4 regions of the Fodinicola acaciae genome follow, and region 1 is predicted to be linked to each of the others. Evidence: riboswitches for the same ligand, from Rfam matches in the RefSeq annotation. Region 1 holds a riboswitch; each other region holds the start of a gene.

Region 1 (2,179 bases):
GAGGTGAGGAACTGGATGACCGCGCGAAGGTCCTTGAGGTCCAGCAGCGGCAGGCCGTTCTGGTCCGCGAAGTGGAAGACCAGGCCCAGCGAGGACTCCTGCACGTCGTTGAGGCCGAGCACCTTGGCCAGCAGCGTCGGACCGAACGAGGTGACGGTCGCGCGCACCGGTACGCCTTTGCCGTGACCGCCGAGCGCCAGGAACTCGGCCGGACAGCCGGTCGCGACCCACTGCTGACCGACCTCACCGGCACGCGCCTTGCTCTTCTCGGACTCGGCGCCGGGGGCCACGATGCCGGACAGGTCACCCTTCACGTCGGCCAGGAACACCGGCACGCCGTTGGCGGACAGCTGCTCGGCCATCATCTGCAGGGTCTTGGTCTTGCCAGTGCCGGTCGCCCCGGCCACCAGGCCGTGCCGGTTGACCATCGACAGCGGGATGCGCACCTTCGCGTCCGGAACGACGGCACCGCCGTCACCGACCAGCGCACCGAGCTCGATCGCGGCGCCGGCGAACGCGTACCCCTGCTTCACCTTCTCCGCAACGTCGTTCTCCGCCATCAGCGCGTCCCCCTAAGCCCGAAGCATGAAAGTCGGACGGAGCCTATCCAGCCGCGCGTCATTCGGCAGCACCGCGCGCATATTCGTGATTCGGCGGTCAAATGTGAGGCACGCCACGGTGGAATCGTGTTCGCAAATCAGACACAGAGAGCCGACATATTAGGACAAAAGAAATCGGCGCGACACGGCGGGGTTGTAACAGTTCTCACTCCGCCTGCGAATACGATCACGATGACCCAAGATGCTTGGGGCACAGGTGAGCAACCCGCTCACCCGCCTGGAGCGACGGCACGCCGAGTCCTGTCCCCGCCCTCCAGGTGCAGGTACGAGCATTGGATGAGTCGGACAGGAGCGGGGGAACCACGTGTTTCCCGGATTTCCGGCCGGCTAAACGTTCCGGTCGAGAAATCCTTGGGGTGAAGCCACTCCCGAGTGGCCGGGGCCGCCTTCCCTCCCGAACCCGACAGCTCACCTCGCAGGCGTGCCGGAAGGACCGCTTTTGCATACGGTGCGCACACACCGCCGTAGTCTCCCGCGTCCGCTGAAGAACAAGTGGCTCACCGCAACGCTCGGTGTGGCCGGTGCCGGCATCATCGCGGCCGGCGTTCTCGCGGCCCCCACCGTCTTCGCGGCCGAGTCGCTCAAGGTGACGCTGGCCCGCTACAACAGCCCGCAGTCGATCCCGCCGGGCGGCACCGCCTACCTGCGCGGCACCGTCAAGACCCCGCAGGGCCAGCCGGCCGGCAACGTGCCGGTGACCATCTCCCGGTTGGACGGCAAGGGCCACTACGCCTCGTTCGGCAGCTCGCGGACCGACAGCAACGGCGTGGTCACCTTCACGCTGCGGCCCGGCAGCTCGAACTACTACGCGATCTCGGCGAGCGGCGCCACCATCGGTGGCGGCTGCACGCAGCAGCCCGCCGGCCAGTCCGCCCAGCAGCCGGCCCAGCAGGGTGGCGCGCAGAAGACCGGCGACAGCAAGCTGCCGGAGCGCAAGCCGGCCGCCGACTCCTCCAGCCAGCCGGCCGACGCCACCGCTGACCCGAGCTCCGACCCGAGTTCCTCGCCGAGCGACACCACGCCGAGCTCGGAGGCGCCGACCAAGTGCGCCGACGGCACCGCATACGCCGGCGGCATGTCCAGCGGCGTGCCGATCTACGTGCAGAACAAGGGCCAGCAGGTCGTGCAGATGGCCTACCAGTACCGAGGCAAGCCATACCGCTACGGCGCCGCCGGCCCGAACTCGTTCGACTGCTCCGGTTACACACTGTTCATCTACGGCAAGTTCGGCAAGCGGCTGCCGCACAGCGCGACCTCACAGTCGCACTACGGCACCGCGGTGAGCCGCAGCCAGATGAAGCCGGGTGACCTGATGCTGTTCGGCAAGCCGGGCTCGTACTACCACGCGGCGATCTACGCCGGCGGCAACGAGATGTGGGACGCCTCTACCTACGGCAAGCCGACCGCGAAGCACAAGATCTGGAGCAACAACTACGTGGTGCGACGCATCGTCACGTAGTGACCGCGGATGGTTGCCAGAAAATTGCTGGCAACCATCCGACACCCTGCGGCGTCTCAACATGGGGCACGATCCATTTTTTGGATCGTGCCCCTGTTAC
Region 2 (2,179 bases), on a different contig from region 1:
CGCTGTTGCCGCCGCCACCGCGACGGGTCGTCAGCCAGACCAAGGGAGTCGGCGTCGAGCTGGACGTGACCGCGCTCAACGACGTGGTGTTCGAGAAGCTGGCCCGCGACCGGCAGGCCAGCCTGGCCGTCTACCTCGGCGAATGCGAGTTCGCCTCGTATTCGGCGGACGCGTTGATCGTGTCCAGTCCGACCGGCTCCACGGCCTACAACCTGGCCGCCGGCGGTCCGGTCCTGTCGCCGAAGCTGAGCGGCCTGGTGTTCACGCCGGTCGCGCCGCACATGATCTTCAACCGCAGCGTGGTGCTGGCCGCCGACGAGGCCGCGTCCGTACGCGTGCTGGACCGCTCCGGTCAGGTGGCGGTCAGCGTCGACGGGCAGCTGCGCGGCGTACTCGACCCCGGCGACTGGATCACCGTCCATCCGGCCGAGCACGCGGCGCAGCTCGTACGCATCCGGCCAGGCGACTTCTTCCGCCGGCTGCGCGACCGTTTCTCACTCGCCGACGCGCCGGCCGCACTCGCCGACGGCGACGCTTGACCCAGCGAGGGTGACGAGCTACATGGCGAAGGAGGGGCGTACGGCCGGAGCGAAGGTGATCGCGCCGCGGCGGTGACGGCCAGAGGTGTGCCGGTGGCGGCCAGCCGGCGCGCCGATGCCGCCGGGCTGGCGGACCTTGACGACGGCGGCGGCCAGGCCGATGCCGACCATCGCCGACACCGCGGTCGCCGGAGCGACCACCGGGTCAGCCAGCGCGTGCGGAGCCGCGGCCGGCGCGGTCGCGGTGACGTTGTTGTCGGCGATCGTGCCGTGCTCGACCAGCGTCTTGCTCTTCGCCGGACCGGTCACCGGAGTGGTCGTGACCTGCACCTTCGGCAGGTTGGGCCGGGGGTCGTGCACCTTCCACGCGCCGCTGGAGAACGGCTGCGGCGGACCCTTGACCCCGGTGCCACTGCCCCACTTGGTCACCACGTACGTGACCTGGATGTGGCCCGGCCCGAAGCCGTCGACCATGTGCGTCTCGCTGTTCCAGTGTCCGCCGGTCAGCTGCGCGTACGTCTGGCCGTCGATGTCCAGCATGACGCCGTGGTCGGACGGGAAGCCGGGGCCGCGGTCACCGATCACGAAGTCGGCCTTGCGGCCGTTGTACGTGACGTAGCCCTCGGTGCCCAGCGGCCAGCTCGGACTGGCGAAGACGCCCTTGTGCATCCCCTGGCCACCGGCCGGATCACCGGTGTCGCCGGCGATGCCGGAGCCGTCGTCCCAGAAGTACGACGCTTTGGTGCTGCCCTGCAGGAGCGTGCCCGGCGGCGGATCGTTGGTCGCGTACCTCAACGTCGGACCCCTACTCGTCCACCGTCCTCGGCACAGCGGGACGGTGAACTGCGTGGAGGTGGACCACGCGACTCTCCTCTCCTTCGGCTGCCTACCGGGTTAGCTGACGGGTTCGGGCCAGGAGTCGCCCTACCGCACGTGGCGGATTCACCCCAGGAACCTGGGTCCCCGGCTCCCTCCGCGGAGGGACTCGGCGGCCGCCCGGCTGCCTTCCGGATGAAGGACGGGTGAACCGGACGAACACGATGACTCTAACCACGACCTCCGGCAAAGTTTCAGCAGGTCGCCCAAATCACAACCGTGTCGTTCGGTTTTACCGCGTACGACCAGGAAAAAGGTCGTAAAGCGACAGTCATTTTGCCTGATCAGGACACGTCCACCGAGATCGATGCCTGGCGCGCATGTGCCGCGTGCGGCGATGGAGATCTCGACACGTTCGCCAGACCGGACATATCCTGCGCGCACGTCGAGCCGAGGAGCGGGGACATGGACTACGTGGCGATCGCCTGCCGCCTGCTGATCGGCGTGGTGTTCGCCGCCTCCGCCGCGACCAAGCTCGTCGGGCCGTCGGCGTTCACCGCGTTCGTCACATCCGTCCGGCAGATGCGCGTCGTGCCGGGGACGTTCGCGCGGCCGGTCGCGTACGTCGTCGTCGCCGCCGAAGCGCTGATCGTCGTGCTGGTCGCGGTGCCGTACGCCGGCAGCGCGGTCGCCGGCTTCGCGATCGCCGCCGTCCTGCTCGCCGCCTTCGCGGTCGGCATCGTCATCTCGGTGCGACGCGGCGAGCGTACGCCGTGCCGCTGCTTCGGCAAGTCGACGACGCCGCTCGGCCCAGTCCACGTCGT
Region 3 (2,179 bases), on a different contig from region 1:
GCCGGCCGCAACAACTACGACATCCCGTCGGTGCCGAAGTGGCACAACGGCCGGATGACGATCGCCGGCGACGCCGCGCACGCCGCGTCACCGTCCGCCGCGCAAGGCGCGTCGATGGCCGCCGAGGACGCGATCGTACTGGCGAAATGCCTGCGTGACATTCCCGACGCCGAGCGCGCGTTCAGCACGTACGAGCGACTACGCCGTCCGCGCGTGGAGTTGGTCGTCGAGGTCGCGGCCACCATGAGCGGCCGGCCGGCGAGCCGGCCGACCGGCGGCGACTGGCTGAGCGAGCTGCAATTGGACTGGGAGACGCCGGTCACTCAATAGCAGAGAATTGGTGATACGTGGGTCGCATGACCGCCTTCGGTCGCGGGTTTTTCCTTACGCACCAGCCACTGTGAATTCTCCGACATTATGCCGGCACACAGATAAGGTTTCGTTAAGGAGAAATTGACCTCTGGTCCGGTCATTCCGGACGTACTCCCCTTCCCACCAGCCAAAAAAGGTCAACCATGCGTGGTGCGTAACACGTCGATCCGATCCCGCGATACGACAGGTGAGGCGACACCGAGTAGGGTCGCATCGGTTTGTCGATTCGCAGGTGTCACCCGACACCATCGGCAAACGCCGCCGAATCGGTATGCGTACCGAACCGGGGACCCGTGTTTTCTGGGGTGAATCCGCGGCTTGCCGCGGTAGGGCGACAACTTTCTTCCCCGCCCGAATCCGTCAGCTAACTCGGTAGGCGGTGAGCGTGGAAGAAGGAGTTACGCGAGAGTGACTCGCGCTCGCGCGCTGAGTAGGCGCAAGCATGCCCTTTTCATCCCCATCGTCACGGCTTCACTGCTGGCCAGCCTGGTGTCCACCACCCCGGCGTCGGCGGCACCGACCCAGCCGGACATCGGCCAGGTGAACGCGCAGATCCAGGCGCTCACCCAGAAGCTGAACACCGCCAACGAGCAGTACAACACCGCCAACGTCCAGCTCACCAAGGTCAAGGCGCAGCAGGCCACGCTCGGCAAGCAGCTGGCCGCCACCCAGGCCCAGATCGCCATCCTGCAGCAGCAGGCCGGCTCGTACGCGGTCAGCGCGTACAAGGGCGGCGACATGAGCATGATGACCTCGATGATGACCAGCGGCTCCGCCGACCAGTTCCTGCAGCAGATGACCACGCTGGACGCGCTGACCGCCAAGGCCGCGGCACCGCTGCTGCAGCTGCGGGCGGCGAAGAAGGCGCTGGACGCGCAGAACGCCAAGCTGCAGGCGCTGTCCACCTCGGCGACCAACCTGGTCACCACCCTGGCGGCCAGCAAGCAGAGCTTCAACGCGCAGCTCCAGCCGCTGATGGCGCTGCAGGCGAAGCTGTCGCCCAACTACGACGAGGGCACCACGCACGCGGTCGCGCCGCCCGGCTCGTCGCCGGAGGTGCGGTTCGCCTTCGCGCAGCTGGGTGAGCCGTACGTGTTCGGCGCGGCCGGTCCGGACAGCTGGGACTGCTCCGGCCTGACCATGATGGCCTACCAGCAGGAAGGCATCAGCCTGGACCACTCGGCGCACATGCAGTACGCCGCGCTCAAGCACGTCTCGCGGTCCCAGGTGCAGGCCGGTGACCTGGTCTTCTTCTACGACTTCGAGCACGTCGGCATCGCCATCAGCAACAAGCAGGTGATCCACGCGCCGCAGCCGGGTGAGAGCGTCAAGATCAGCAACATCGACATCATGCCGTTCGCCGGCGCCGCTCGCGGCTGACCACCGAACGGACAGCGCCACGCCGGCCCCCGACGGCGTGGCGCTGTTCTTATCGGTTTCACAGGTTGGCCAGGAACGGTTGACCGGCAGCGGACAGTTGTACGTGACGTGAGCACGACCGTCACGGACCTGGTCGCCGGCGCGAACCTGGTCCTCCCGCAGGGCCCGGTGTCGATCACGGTGACCGGGCCGTACGACCTGTCCGGCCTGGTCCTCGGCCGCGACGGCCGGGTCACCGGCGACGCCGACTTCGTCTTCTACAACCAGCCGGCGACCAGCGGCGTCACGCTGCGCTCGGCCACGCTGACCGTCGACCCGCCACGGCTGCGGCGCGGCGCCGACCGGGTCGTACTGGTCGCGAGTCCGGAGCAGGCCGGCACCTGCTTCGGCCAGCTCCGGCCGCCCGGCGTGACCGCGGCCGACCGCG
Region 4 (2,179 bases), on a different contig from region 1:
CATGATGCGCGGTAGAGCCCTGGCCATCGTGGCGTTGTTGGCGGTGACCGGATGCGCGACCCCGACGACGGGTACGCCGCACGATCCGCCGGCGACCAGCGCGCCGGGCAACGAGCTTCCGGCGCTGGCGTTTCACCGCACCGGCGGCATCGCCGGCGTCCAGGACGACCTGCGGATCACCGCCGCCGGCCAGCTCACCGCGAGCAGCCGGCAGCGGGACGTACGGCACGACACGCTGACCGCCGCCGAACGCGCCGAGCTGCTCGCGAAGCTGCGCAACTTCTCCGTCACCGACCGGCCACCGCGGCCGCCATACCAGATCGCCGACGGCTTCACGTACGACATCACGGTCAATGGCCGAAAAGTGCGTTTCGAGGACGGCGCGGTGCCCAAGCCGGCCAAGGAGCTGATTTCGGTGCTGAGCGCGATCTTCTCCCGCGTCGTCAGGTGACACTTTGTCCGGCAGGGTACGCATTTGCGGCCAAGCGTCGCGCGCATAACACCTGGTTGGCGCGGACTCAACGAAATATTCCCGGCGCGCCGTAACGCGCCTCGACCCCGTAACGATGGAAGGGCAGAGGCGATGTCGTAAGCTTCGCCTCTGTCGGTCGAGAGTCAGGCGCTCAACCGGGTGCCGTCGGCTGACGCCGCCGAATCGACGTCCGGCAGGGGTCGGACGCGAGCCGGGGACCCGAGTTCCTGGGGTGAATCCGCGATCCGTCGCGGTAGGGCGATTTTTTCTTCCCCGCCCGAATCCGTCAGCTAACTCGGTAGGCGGTCATCGCGGAAGAAGGAGTCTTCGAGAAGTGACGCTATGGCAGCGCCTTCGTGTCCTTGTCGTGCCTACTCTCCTCACCACTGGCCTCGTCGCCGGCTCGATGGCTTTCGCCAGCCCGGCCGCCGCTGACCCCAGCCTCAGCCAGGTCCAGCAGCAGATCAGGACGATCGAGAACAAGCTGGACACGCTCAACGACCAATACAACACCGCCAACGTCAACCTGACGCGCGTCAAGGCGCAGCAGGCGACGGTCAACAAGCAGCTCGCCGCCACACAGGCCAAGCTGAGCGCGTTGTCCGACCAGACCGCCTCGTACGCCATCAGCGCGTACAAGGGCGGCGACGTGAGCATGATGAGCTCGATGATCACCAGCGGCTCGGCGGACACCTTCCTGGACCAGCTGACCACGCTGGACGCGCTCACCGGCAAGACCGCTGGCGCGCTCAAGCAGCTCAAGGACGCCAAGGCCGCGCAGGCCGCGCAGCAGGCGAAGGTCAACAAGCTGACCTCCGACGCGCAGACCCTGGTCAACACGCTCACCACCAGCAAGAAGACCTACGACGCACAGCTCAAGCCGCTGAAGAAGCTGCGCGCCAAGCTGGACCCGAGCGAGTTCGGCTCGGACGCGGACGCGCCGGAGGCGCCGGTCGGCGCACCGACCACGGTCAAGTTCGCGTACGCGCAGCTCGGCAAGCCGTACGTGTTCGCCGCCGACGGCCCCGACTCGTACGACTGCTCAGGCCTCACGATGGCCGCCTACCGGCAGGTCGGCATCAGCCTGCCGCACTCCGCACACGAGCAATACCAGGGCAACCCGCACATCTCCCGCGGCGCGGTGGAGGCCGGCGACCTGGTGTTCTTCAACGGGTTCGGGCACGTCGGCCTGGCCATCAGCAACAGCCAGGTGATCCACGCGCCGACCGAAGGCGAAAACGTCAAGATCTCCAGCATCGACTCGATGGGCTTCGTCGGCGCGGCACGTCCGGCCGGCTGATCGACCCGCGTACGCGTGAAAGGCCCGGCACCGGTTCTGGTGCCGGGCCTTTCCACGTGACACGCCCCTCTAAGGTTGCCTACGCAAGATCCAAACCGAAGGAGCCGCATTGGGTTTCGTCAGCTCTCTGGCCGGCCTGGCCGGTCAGCTTCCGCTCTGGATCGTGCTGATCGGCGGCCTGGTCGTCACGACGATGCGGCGGCGCCGCAATCCGCGGGCCGCCACGCTCGTCCTGGTCGGACTGATCGCCGCGCTGGTGTCCCTGCTGATCAGCACCTCGATCATCATGGTGGCGCCGTTCATCCCGACGATCATCAGAAACCTGGACCTGTCGACCGCCAGCTACAGCATCTTCATCGCGGTGGTCAACGTCATCGGCAGCCTGCTCGCCGCCGTCGGCTGGGTGA

What was found. Region 1 has a riboswitch for cyclic di-AMP ahead of GNX95_RS38095 (NlpC/P60 family protein). Riboswitches for the same ligand answer to the same signal wherever they lie in the genome.
Region 2: linked by a shared signal. The riboswitch ahead of GNX95_RS13110 (hypothetical protein) and the one ahead of GNX95_RS38095 (NlpC/P60 family protein) in region 1 are both predicted to bind cyclic di-AMP.
Region 3: linked by a shared signal. The riboswitch ahead of GNX95_RS16225 (C40 family peptidase) and the one ahead of GNX95_RS38095 (NlpC/P60 family protein) in region 1 are both predicted to bind cyclic di-AMP.
Region 4: linked by a shared signal. The riboswitch ahead of GNX95_RS16655 (C40 family peptidase) and the one ahead of GNX95_RS38095 (NlpC/P60 family protein) in region 1 are both predicted to bind cyclic di-AMP.

What each region holds. Positions count from the first base shown of each region.
Region 1 covers NZ_WOTN01000004.1:563,332-565,510, forward strand. Annotated here, with positions in the region: gene GNX95_RS38090 (helicase HerA-like domain-containing protein) at 1-560, opposite strand, end outside; cyclic di-AMP (ydaO/yuaA leader) riboswitch at 885-1,056, shown strand; gene GNX95_RS38095 (NlpC/P60 family protein) at 1,069-2,079, shown strand.
Region 2 covers NZ_WOTN01000001.1:2,792,475-2,794,653, forward strand. Annotated here, with positions in the region: gene GNX95_RS13105 (NAD(+)/NADH kinase) at 1-539, shown strand, start outside; gene GNX95_RS13110 (hypothetical protein) at 558-1,334, opposite strand; cyclic di-AMP (ydaO/yuaA leader) riboswitch at 1,408-1,540, opposite strand; gene GNX95_RS13115 (MauE/DoxX family redox-associated membrane protein) at 1,821-2,179, shown strand, end outside.
Region 3 covers NZ_WOTN01000002.1:203,065-205,243, reverse strand. Annotated here, with positions in the region: gene GNX95_RS16230 (FAD-dependent monooxygenase) at 1-330, shown strand, start outside; cyclic di-AMP (ydaO/yuaA leader) riboswitch at 622-765, shown strand; gene GNX95_RS16225 (C40 family peptidase) at 781-1,752, shown strand; gene GNX95_RS16220 (CAP domain-containing protein) at 1,861-2,179, shown strand, end outside.
Region 4 covers NZ_WOTN01000002.1:292,512-294,690, reverse strand. Annotated here, with positions in the region: gene GNX95_RS16660 (protealysin inhibitor emfourin) at 2-451, shown strand; cyclic di-AMP (ydaO/yuaA leader) riboswitch at 639-792, shown strand; gene GNX95_RS16655 (C40 family peptidase) at 840-1,772, shown strand; gene GNX95_RS16650 (hypothetical protein) at 1,882-2,179, shown strand, end outside.